One region of the Bradyrhizobium sp. CCBAU 53415 genome, then DNA from elsewhere that is predicted to be linked to it. Evidence: predicted binding sites of a transcription regulator. Region 1 holds the regulator's gene; each other region holds the start of a gene.

Evidence for each region. The regulator HrcA, encoded in region 1, represses chaperone genes, less so after heat shock. The targets are predictions, from matches to a motif close to GTTAGCACTCNCNNNNNGNGAGTGCTAAC.
Region 2: a site for HrcA is predicted at 1,357-1,385, ahead of XH87_RS25180 (co-chaperone GroES). Genes of this name have one in related genera too.
Region 3: a site for HrcA is predicted at 1,184-1,212, ahead of XH87_RS05725 (co-chaperone GroES). Genes of this name have one in related genera too.

The regions. Positions count from the first base shown of each region.
Region 1 covers NZ_LBJF01000022.1:152,714-155,987, forward strand. Annotated here, with positions in the region: gene rdgB (RdgB/HAM1 family non-canonical purine NTP pyrophosphatase) at 1-466, opposite strand, end outside; gene rph (ribonuclease PH) at 478-1,191, opposite strand; gene hrcA (heat-inducible transcriptional repressor HrcA) at 1,360-2,448, shown strand; gene grpE (nucleotide exchange factor GrpE) at 2,547-3,164, shown strand.
Region 2 covers NZ_LBJF01000026.1:235,712-238,985, reverse strand. Annotated here, with positions in the region: gene groL (chaperonin GroEL) at 1-764, opposite strand, end outside; gene XH87_RS25180 (co-chaperone GroES) at 969-1,265, opposite strand; gene XH87_RS25175 (hypothetical protein) at 1,581-2,102, shown strand; gene XH87_RS25170 (protein phosphatase CheZ) at 2,269-3,048, opposite strand.
Region 3 covers NZ_LBJF01000001.1:1,224,250-1,227,523, forward strand. Annotated here, with positions in the region: gene groL (chaperonin GroEL) at 1-781, opposite strand, end outside; gene XH87_RS05725 (co-chaperone GroES) at 827-1,141, opposite strand; gene XH87_RS05730 (usg protein) at 1,522-1,809, shown strand; gene XH87_RS05735 (O-linked N-acetylglucosamine transferase, SPINDLY family protein) at 1,818-3,274, opposite strand, start outside.

The sequences.
Region 1 (3,274 bases):
CGCGCGGAGGCCAGACCAGCGTGCCATGAACGTGCGCCTCGACCTCTTCGAGATGATCGTCGGGCCAGGCGACGCAGAGCGCGGAGACGAAGTGCGCCTTGCGCTGGTTCGGCGTGGTGGCGCCGCGCTCCTGCAGCAGGCGCTCGATCTGCGCCATCGCCGCGTTGAAATCCTTGGACGGGCCGGCCCAGCGCGCGCTGTAGATCCCGGGCGCGCCGTCGAGCGCGTCGACCACGATGCCGGAATCATCGGCGAAGGCGGGAAGTCTCGTCGCCCGCGCTGCCGCGATCGCCTTGATCGCGGCATTGCTGCGGAAATCGCTGCCCGTCTCGTCCGGCTCGGACAGGCCGAGGTCGCCGGCCGACACCGCCTCGATGCCGTACGGCGCAAGCAGCTCCCGCATCTCGGCGAGCTTGCCGGGATTGTGGGTGGCGATGACCAGCTTGTCCGTGATTCGGCGGTGCATGGGCCTATTGACTACGCCACAGCCAGTTTCTGCAAGTCCACCAGACGCGCGACGCCCTTGCGGGCCAGCGCCATCAGCGCCAGGAACTCGGCTTCCGTGAACGGCTCGCGTTCCGCGGTGCCCTGCACCTCGATGATACGGCCATCGCCCGTCATGACGAAATTGGCGTCGGTCTCGGCCTCGGAATCCTCAGCGTAGTCGAGATCGAGCACCGGCGTGCCGTTGTAGATGCCGCAGGAGATCGCGGCGACGTTGTCGCGCAGCACGTTGGCCTTGACCATGTTGCGCGCCTTCATCCAGTTGACGCAATCGGCGAGCGCGACCCAGGCGCCGGTGATCGAGGCCGTGCGCGTGCCGCCGTCGGCCTGAAGCACGTCGCAATCGACCGTGATCTGGCGCTCGCCGAGCGCTTCGAGATTGATGATGGTGCGAAGCGAGCGGCCGATCAGGCGCTGGATCTCGACGGTGCGGCCGCTCTGCTTTCCGGCGGAGGCCTCGCGGCGGGTGCGCTCGGAGGTCGCGCGCGGCAGCATGCCGTATTCGGCGGTGACCCAGCCGCGGCCCTGGCCCTTTAGCCACGGCGGCAGGCGGTCCTCCAGCGTGGCGGTGACCAGCACGTGAGTGTCGCCGTATTTCACCAGGCATGAGCCTTCCGCATATTTGACCACGCCGCGCTCCAGTGTCACGGGGCGCAATTCGTCGGGCGCACGGCGGCTTGGCCGCATGGGAAATCCTCCAAAACTCACGGGAAAAGGCTGTTCGCGGTGCTTGTAGGTGGGGCGGGGGTGGGCGGCAAGGCCTTTTCACCCGCTGTTTTCGAGGCCGCGAACGCCGCGCTTGTCAGAAGCCCCAGGGATGGACAAATTATGAGCATCTGAGAGGAGTTACCGTCTGTGGCACATCACGATCCGATCCATCTGATCGCGCCGCGCGCAGGCCTCGCCCAGCTCAACGAGCGCTCCCGCGACATCTTTCGTCAAATTGTCGAAAGCTATCTCGCGACCGGTGAGCCCGTCGGCTCGCGCAACATTTCCCGCCTGATCGCCATGCCGCTGTCGCCGGCCTCGGTCCGCAACGTCATGGCCGATCTGGAACAGCTCGGCCTGATCTATGCCCCCCACACCTCGGCCGGCCGGCTGCCGACGGAACTCGGCCTGCGCTTCTTCGTCGATGCCCTGATGCAGGTCGGCGACCTCAACGAGGCGGAGCGGCAGGCGATCCAGAGCCAGCTCTCCTCCGTCGGTGAGGCGCAGTCGGTCGAGGCGGCGCTGGACCAGGCCTTGATGCGGCTCTCGGGCCTCACCCGGGCCGCCGCTGTCGTGTTGACGCCAAAATCCAATGCGCGGCTGAAGCACATCGAATTCGTCCGCCTGGAACCGGAGAAGGCGCTGGTGATCCTCGTCGGCGAGGACGGCCAGGTCGAAAACCGCGTGCTGGCGCTGCCGCCCGGGGTTCCCTCCTCGGCGATCGTCGAGGCCGGCAATTTCCTCAATGCCCGCATCCGCGGCCGCACGCTGGCCGAGGCGCGGCTCGAGCTGGAGACGGCACTTGGAGAGGCCCGTGCCGAGCTCGATCAGCTGACGCAGAAGGTGATCTCGGCCGGTATCGCCAGCTGGTCCGGCGGCGAGAACGAGGATCGCCAGCTCATCGTTCGCGGCCATGCCAATCTGCTCGAAGATCTGCATGCGCTGGAGGATCTGGAGCGGGTGCGCCTGTTGTTCGACGATCTCGAGACCAAGCGCGGCGTGATCGACCTGCTCGGACGCGCCGAGACCGCCGAGGGCGTCCGCATCTTCATCGGCAGTGAGAACAAGCTGTTCTCGCTCTCGGGGTCCTCCACCATCATCTCGCCCTATCGGGATGCCGCCGGCCACATCGTCGGCGTTTTGGGCGTGATCGGGCCCACGCGATTGAATTATGCCCGCGTGATCCCGACCGTGGATTACGCCGCCCGCATCGTCAGCCGCCTTCTGGGGGGCTGACCGGCGTTTCCTCCGATCACGGGCGCTTGATTTTCGGCGTCCGAAGCACGATATCCGGGCCAGAAAAATCCCTTGAAACGAGTTCGAGAACAGAGCCGATGACCGATCGCGACCGGCAACCCGAAGACACGACCCAGCCGAACGGCGAGCCCGTGGTGTCAAAACCCTACATCATGCCCGATGATCCCGAGCCCGGCTCGGTCGAAACCTTGCAGAAGGAAGCCGCCGAGGCGCGCGATCGCATGCTGCGGACGCTGGCCGAAATGGAGAATTTGCGCAAGCGCACCAGCAAGGAGGTCGCCGACGCTCGCCTCTACGGCATCACCGGCTTTGCCCGCGACGTGCTCGACATTGCCGACAATCTTCAGCGCGCGCTCGACGCCGTTCCGGCCGAGGCCCGTGCCGCAGCCGATCCCGGTCTGACCTCGCTGATCGAGGGTGTCGAGCTCACCGAACGCTCGCTGCTTAACGCGCTGGAAAAGCACGGTGTGAAGAAGTTCGACCCGCAGGGCCAGAAGTTCGACCCGAACTTCCAGCAGGCGATGTTCGAGGTGCCCGATGCGTCGGTGCCGTCGGGCACTGTGGTGCAGGTCGTGCAGGCCGGCTACACCATCGGCGAGCGCGTGCTGCGCCCGGCGCTGGTCGGTGTTGCGAAGGGCGGCGCCAAGGCCGCGCCCGCGGCGAACAACAACGAGTCGAGCGGCGCGGCGAACTGAGTGTCGGTGTCATTCCGGGGCGGCAGAGCCGAACCCGGAATCTCGAGGTTCTCAGGTGCGCAATTGCGCACCGTAGTTCGATGCTTTGCATCGCCCCGCAACGACTGATC
Region 2 (3,274 bases), on a different contig from region 1:
TCGACGTCCTCGGCGATGATGACGAGCGGCTTGCCCGACTGCACCACGGCTTCCAGCACCGGCAGCATGGCCTGCAGGCCCGAGAGCTTCTTCTCGTGCAGGAGGATGTAGGCGTCCTCGAGCTCGGCGGTCATCTTTTCGGCGTTGGTGACGAAGTAGGGGCTGAGATAGCCGCGGTCGAACTTCATGCCCTCGACGATATCCACCTCGGTGTCGAGCGACTTGTTCTCCTCGACGGTGATGACGCCCTCGTTGCCGACCTTCTGCATCGCCTGTGCGATCATCTTGCCGATCGCGGCATCGCCATTGGCCGAGATGGTGCCGACCTGGGCGACCTCGGAGGAGGCGGCGACCGGCTTGGCGCGCTTCTCGATGTCCTTGATGACCGCGGCGACCGCGGTGTCGATGCCGCGCTTGAGGTCCATCGGGTTCATGCCGGCGGCAACCGCCTTGGCGCCTTCGCGCACGATGGCCTGGGCCAGCACGGTCGCGGTGGTGGTGCCGTCGCCAGCGAGGTCGTTGGTCTTGGAGGCGACCTCACGCACCATCTGGGCGCCCATGTTCTCGAACTTGTCCTCGAGCTCGATCTCCTTGGCGACGGTGACGCCGTCCTTGGTGATGCGGGGCGCGCCGAACGACTTCTCGATGACGACGTTGCGGCCCTTCGGGCCGAGCGTCACCTTGACGGCGTTGGCGAGAACGTCGACGCCGCGCAGCATGCGATCGCGTGCGTCTCCGGAAAACTTGACGTCTTTGGCAGCCATTTCTGCAATCCCTCGTGTTTGGTGATGTGTGTCTTGTTCGTGCTGTGTGTGCCGCTTCTCTTCGTCATTGCCGGGCCTGACCCGCCAGCGCGGCTGTAGCCGCTTCGGCGGGGCGTAGGCCCGGCAAGCCATCATCTTGCGAAAAGTGATGGTCAAGCCCAGGCATGACGATGGAGCATTCAGCGGCTGTTCAGGCAGATGGCCTTAGGCCAGCACGCCCATGATGTCCGACTCCTTCATGATCAGGAGCTCTTCATTGTCGATCTTGACCTCGGTGCCCGACCACTTGCCGAACAGCACGCGGTCGCCGACCTTGAGGTCGATCGGGATCAGCTTGCCGGTCTCGTCGCGGCCGCCGGGGCCGACGGCGACCACCTCGCCCTGCGACGGCTTTTCCTTGGCGGTGTCGGGAATGATGATGCCGCCCTTGGTCTTTTCCTCGGCGTCGATACGTTTGACCACGACACGGTCATGCAGCGGACGAAATTTGGATTTAGCCATGACGTTTCCCTTTGGAGGCTCGCTTTGGAAGTAGTGGAAGTCGGTGGGGCGGCGTTTCTGTCCATCCTCTCTCAGAGGATGGAAAGGCGCGCTTAGCAATCGGGCTTTCCGAGTGCTAATAGTGGGTCCGGGAATATGGGTTGGCCGCGATCCTGTCAAGCAAAGGTGGTTAAGCGATTGTTGAGGCGGATATAGGATGGTGGCATTGGAAACTTGTTCGGGGCGCCGGCGTATCAAAGGACGTCATTGCTCCGGCAGCGGTTTTGCGCTTGGCTGCGGGAGGGGTGCGGCCATGGTCTTGTTCGGGGGAATGCCATGATCAGTTCAGCTCACGCGCGCACGGTGGCCAATCTGGCGGCCGCCTCTTGTCTGGCGCTGTTGCTGGGCGCCTGCGGCGGCGGCATGAGCCTGCCGTCCTTCTCGTCGTCCTCGCCTCCGCCCGAGGCCGAACCGGGCACGGCTCCGGAAATGCCCGCCACCATCCGCCCCGACGAGATCGTCGGCCGCTGGGGTCTAGCCTCGTTCCAGAACCCGGCCGATCGCGCCCGCACCGAGGCTGCCGCCCGGGCGCAGTGCAAGAACCCTTATGTGATCACCGCAGGCTCCTCCGGCGGCGTGATCATGCATCTGGCCGACCAGGCGACGCCGCAGGAACTAAGGCTGAAGGGCTCGCCGAGCGGCAAGAACTACATCGGACCGGCGGGACCGACCCCTGGCGAGCAGGATCGCGAGATCGTCTCGTTCGACGGACGTGTGCTGATCACCCGCTTCATCGACAAGGACGCCGCCACCCGCTACGGCAACATGGTCTACGTCCGCTGCGCGCCGCGGGCGTGATGCTCTGATTGCCGTTCCGGGGCGGTCCACAGGACCGAACCCGGAACCTCGAGCTTCCGGGCTCGATGCTGACGCATCGCCCTGGAATGACCGTACGAGGCAAACCCGCAAAACAAAAAACGCCGGCTCTCGCCGGCGTTTTGTTTTTCTCTATCTCGCGCCGTGCTCAGTCGAACAGCGCGTCGATGTCGTCCTGCGAGGCGTGGCCGACGTCGCCGGCGAGCTTCGGGCCGTTGAGGAGCTTCTCGTCCTCGCTGCGGCTGTCGACCTGCGCCGGCACATGGGCCTTGATCGCGTCGACGCCGCCCCAGATGTCCATCATCGCATTGATGTGCTGCTCGATGAACTTCATCGTGGTCATGACCTTGCTGATGCGCTGGCCGGTGAGGTCCTGGAAGTTGCAGGCTTCGAAGATCGAGATGACGCGTTCCTGGATGTCGTCGGCGAGCCGCTTCTGCTGATCGGCCGAGTCCACCTTGGACATCGCGCTGGCGGCCTGGTCGATCGATTCCGCGGCTTCGAGGATTTGCTGGGTCGCCTGCTCGGTGCCGCCGACCACCGCGCCGAGCTCGCCATTGACCTTGGCCATTTCGCCGCCGTCGAAGCTCTTGCCGTGCAGCGTCGCGATCTCGCGCTTGGTGCGATCGATGGCGTCGTGGATGAGGTCGAGCTCCACCTTCAGCTTCTCGCACTGCTCGATCTGGGCCCGGTAGGTCTCGAGCATGGTACGCGCCTCGGCAAGCTCGTGGGCCGTCGAGGCGTCGATCGCCGCCATGGCTGCGCTTCCGGACAGCGGGGCCGCGCCCTTCGCCATCTGTGCGCGGATCGCGCGCAGCTCAGCCATGATCTCGCTATGCATCGGGGGTGCCTCTTCAGTTATGTCTAGAATGGGCATCTCGCCACCGACGATATCCTCGACACGAAAACGTTTGCGGTGAACAGCCATCAGGATACTCCCCCCACCTCATTCACGCGTCTTTGTAGGCAGAAGCGATTTAACACGAAGTTCACAGCGGGAACTGCCGGGCGGCCGCGCGCGACGCCGCGCAAAGAGGCGATTAACCATGGACGCACGGCGTTCATGGAAAATAAACGCTGATCGCCAAATAGCGCCGCCGCTCGCGACGTGGTGAATCCAAGCGCCCGATACGTTTACCAAACAAAACGGCTTT
Region 3 (3,274 bases), on a different contig from region 1:
TCGCGAGGGCCTCGCCTTCGACGTCCTCGGCGACGATGACCAGCGGCTTGCCGGTCTGCACCACGGCCTCGAGCAGCGGCAGCAGTTCGTTCAGCGAGGAGAGCTTCTTCTCGTTGATGAGGATGTAGGCGTCGTCCATCTCAACGCGCATCTTGTCGGCGTTGGTGACGAAGTAGGGCGAGATGTAGCCGCGGTCGAACTGCATGCCCTCGACGACGTCGAGCTCGGTCTCGAGCGACTTGGCTTCCTCGACGGTGATGACACCCTCGTTGCCGACCTTCTTCATGGCGTCGGAGAGGAACTTGCCGATCTCCTGGTCGCCGTTGGCCGAGATGGTGCCGACCTGGGCGATCTCGTCGTTCGAGGTGACCTTCTTGGAGTTCTTCTGCAGGTCCGCAACGACGGCTTCGACCGCGAGATCGATACCGCGCTTGAGGTCCATCGGGTTCATGCCGGCGGCGACCGACTTGGCGCCTTCCTTCACGATCGCCTGGGCGAGCACGGTTGCGGTGGTGGTGCCGTCGCCGGCCGCGTCAGCGGACTTGGAGGCGACTTCGCGCACCATCTGGGCGCCCATGTTCTCGAACTTGTCGTCGAGCTCGATCTCCTTGGCGACGGTGACGCCGTCCTTGGTGATGCGGGGAGCGCCGAACGACTTGTCGAGCACGACGTTGCGGCCCTTCGGACCGAGCGTGACCTTCACCGCGTTGGCGAGAACGTCGACGCCGCGCAGCATCTTGTCGCGCGCTTCAACCGAGAATTTGACTTCTTTGGCTGCCATCTGGATTTTCCTTGAGGTGTTTGACTGGGGAGGGAGAGGAGGCTCTTAGGCCGCCTTCTTCTTGGACTCGCTGACTTCGAGAACGCCCATCACGTCGCTCTCCTTCATGATCAGCAGGTCCTGGCCGTCGATCTTGACCTCGGTGCCGGACCACTTGCCGAACAGCACGCGGTCGCCGACCTTCAGGTCGATCGGGATCAGCTTGCCGGCCTCGTCGCGGCCACCCGGGCCAACGGCGACGACTTCGCCCTGGGAGGGCTTTTCCTTGGCAGTGTCGGGAATGATGATGCCGCCAGCGGTCTTCTCTTCTGCGTCGATGCGCTTGACCACGACGCGGTCGTGAAGCGGACGGAATTTCATGCAGTCCTCCTAAGCAATTGCACGTGTTGAGGATTTTGGATTGTTAGCAGTCGTTGCCCGCGAGTGCTAGCACGAGCGAGGCAGAGATAGGACAGGATTTTTGCGGGGGCAAGGGCTTCTAGCAGAAAAATCAGCACCCGGAAGCGCGGACTGCCAGAATCTCATGTCCATCGTTAACCCGCGCCCGAAACCGTATTAGCACGGAGTCATGTCTGCTGCTAACGCATTGAATTTCAACAGCTTGTTAAACTTTTGGGCTTGAGATGGATTATCAGTTTGCGTCACATTTCTCTCATGTGAGCGCATCAGTACCGGGTGGCTCGTAAGGCGCACACCGATCAGGCCGCCCCTTGAATGCGCTCCTGCAAAGGAGGTTTGGCATGGGACTGCGGAGTGGGGGCGTTTCCGAGGATTTCCGGAAACAGATGCTGGGCTACGGACTGACGACGGCGCAAATTCTCTATCGGATGCCGGATCATCCCTCGCTACTCCAGACCTACGTCTGGCAGAACTACGACATGTTTCCGAAATTTCCGGCGCTGAAGGATTTCCTGGCGTTCTGGCAGGAGAAGCTCGATGGCCCCCTCCATTCGGTCACCGTCGCGCACTCCAAGCTGATCAAGCCGGCCGAGCTGCGCGCCGTGGATGGCGTGTTCCGGCTGCATTGAGGCGGAGATCAGACGCCGTCCTTGCAATAGCGTGTCCACATCGCGCGATAGGCATCGTCCACCGCTCGCGCATATGAGACAGGGTTGCCGGCGGTCGCAGCGTTGATCTGTCCGGGCAGTCCTCGGCGCAATCGACCGAGGTCGCCGATCTGCGCCGCATGGCCAGCCGCGATTTCGATATACGCCTCATCACTTTCCGCGACCCAGTCCGGCAGGCCAAGCGCCGCAAGGATGGAGCCGGCCGCACGGCCGGGCAGGCTATTGCCGAGCTTCGCGACCACCGGCACGCCCATCTGCAAGGCTTCCCAAGTGCTGACGCCGCCATTCTGCGGGAACGTATCGAGGCAAACATCGACGCGATTGAACGATGCCAGATGTTCGTCTCGCGAGGTGGCGCCGACCAGATCGACGCGTTCGGCCGCCAACCGGCAAGCTGCAAACCGAGCCAGCAGACCGTCGCGGACCAGTTGATCGTCCAGCGCAAAATCCTTGACCAGAAGTCGTGAACCCGGCACCCGCTCGAGAATCCTGGACCAGGCTTCAACCGCCTCGTCCGAAATCTTGCTGATGCGGTTGAAGACGCCGAACGTGACGAAGCCGTTCGAGAGAGCCGGCGCCTCCGCCCGCGCAATCCCGGCCGGCAGCGGCGCCAGCGTCACAAAGCACGGCAGGTCGACAACGGTCTCCGCAAACAAGTGCCGCACCGCGACAGGGATAGCGACCGGGTCCGAGAACAGATAATCGATCGTTGGCAGTCCGGTGCCGGTGCCGTGGCCCCAGCCATGGACCTGGATCGGTGCCGGCTTGCGCGCAAACACGCCGAGGCGGTTTCCTCTGGTGTGGCCGGACAGGTCGATCAGGATGTCGACGCGATCGGCGCGGATCTGAGCGGCGAGGCGATCGTCGGTCCATTGCGAGGCGTCGCGCCAGCGATCGGCGATCCCTTGAAATTCGCTGGTCGTCGCATCCATTTTTGACGAACACGAGTAGCACACGATCTCGAACCGCGCCCGGTCATGGTGTTGCAGGACCGGCTTGAAAATGAACGCGGCCGAATGCGCGTTGAAATCCGAGGAGACATAGCCAAGCACGAGACGGCGATCCGGGTCTCGGCTGTTGTCATGCGGTGCCGCAGCTTCTGACGCGATTTTTGCCCCGATCCGCTCCCACCATACCTGCCGCGCCAGCTGATGCTGTTCAACGCTGGCGTCCGCCACGAAGTCGAGCGTGAATATCTTGCTGGAGATCGCGCTCTGGAGGTCAGGCTGGATGCCGAGGGCCCGGTCGAAGCTGGCGAGCGCTTCGTCGACCCGGCCAAGTCCGGCGAGACAAAGGCCGAGCACCAGATGAGCTTGCGCGGAATCGGGAGCGATCGCGAGAGCCCTCTCGCAATCGGCCATTGCCTGGGCAATTTGCCGTGTCTGGAGCAGGACATTGGCGCGCCAGAGCCACCCATTCACGTCGT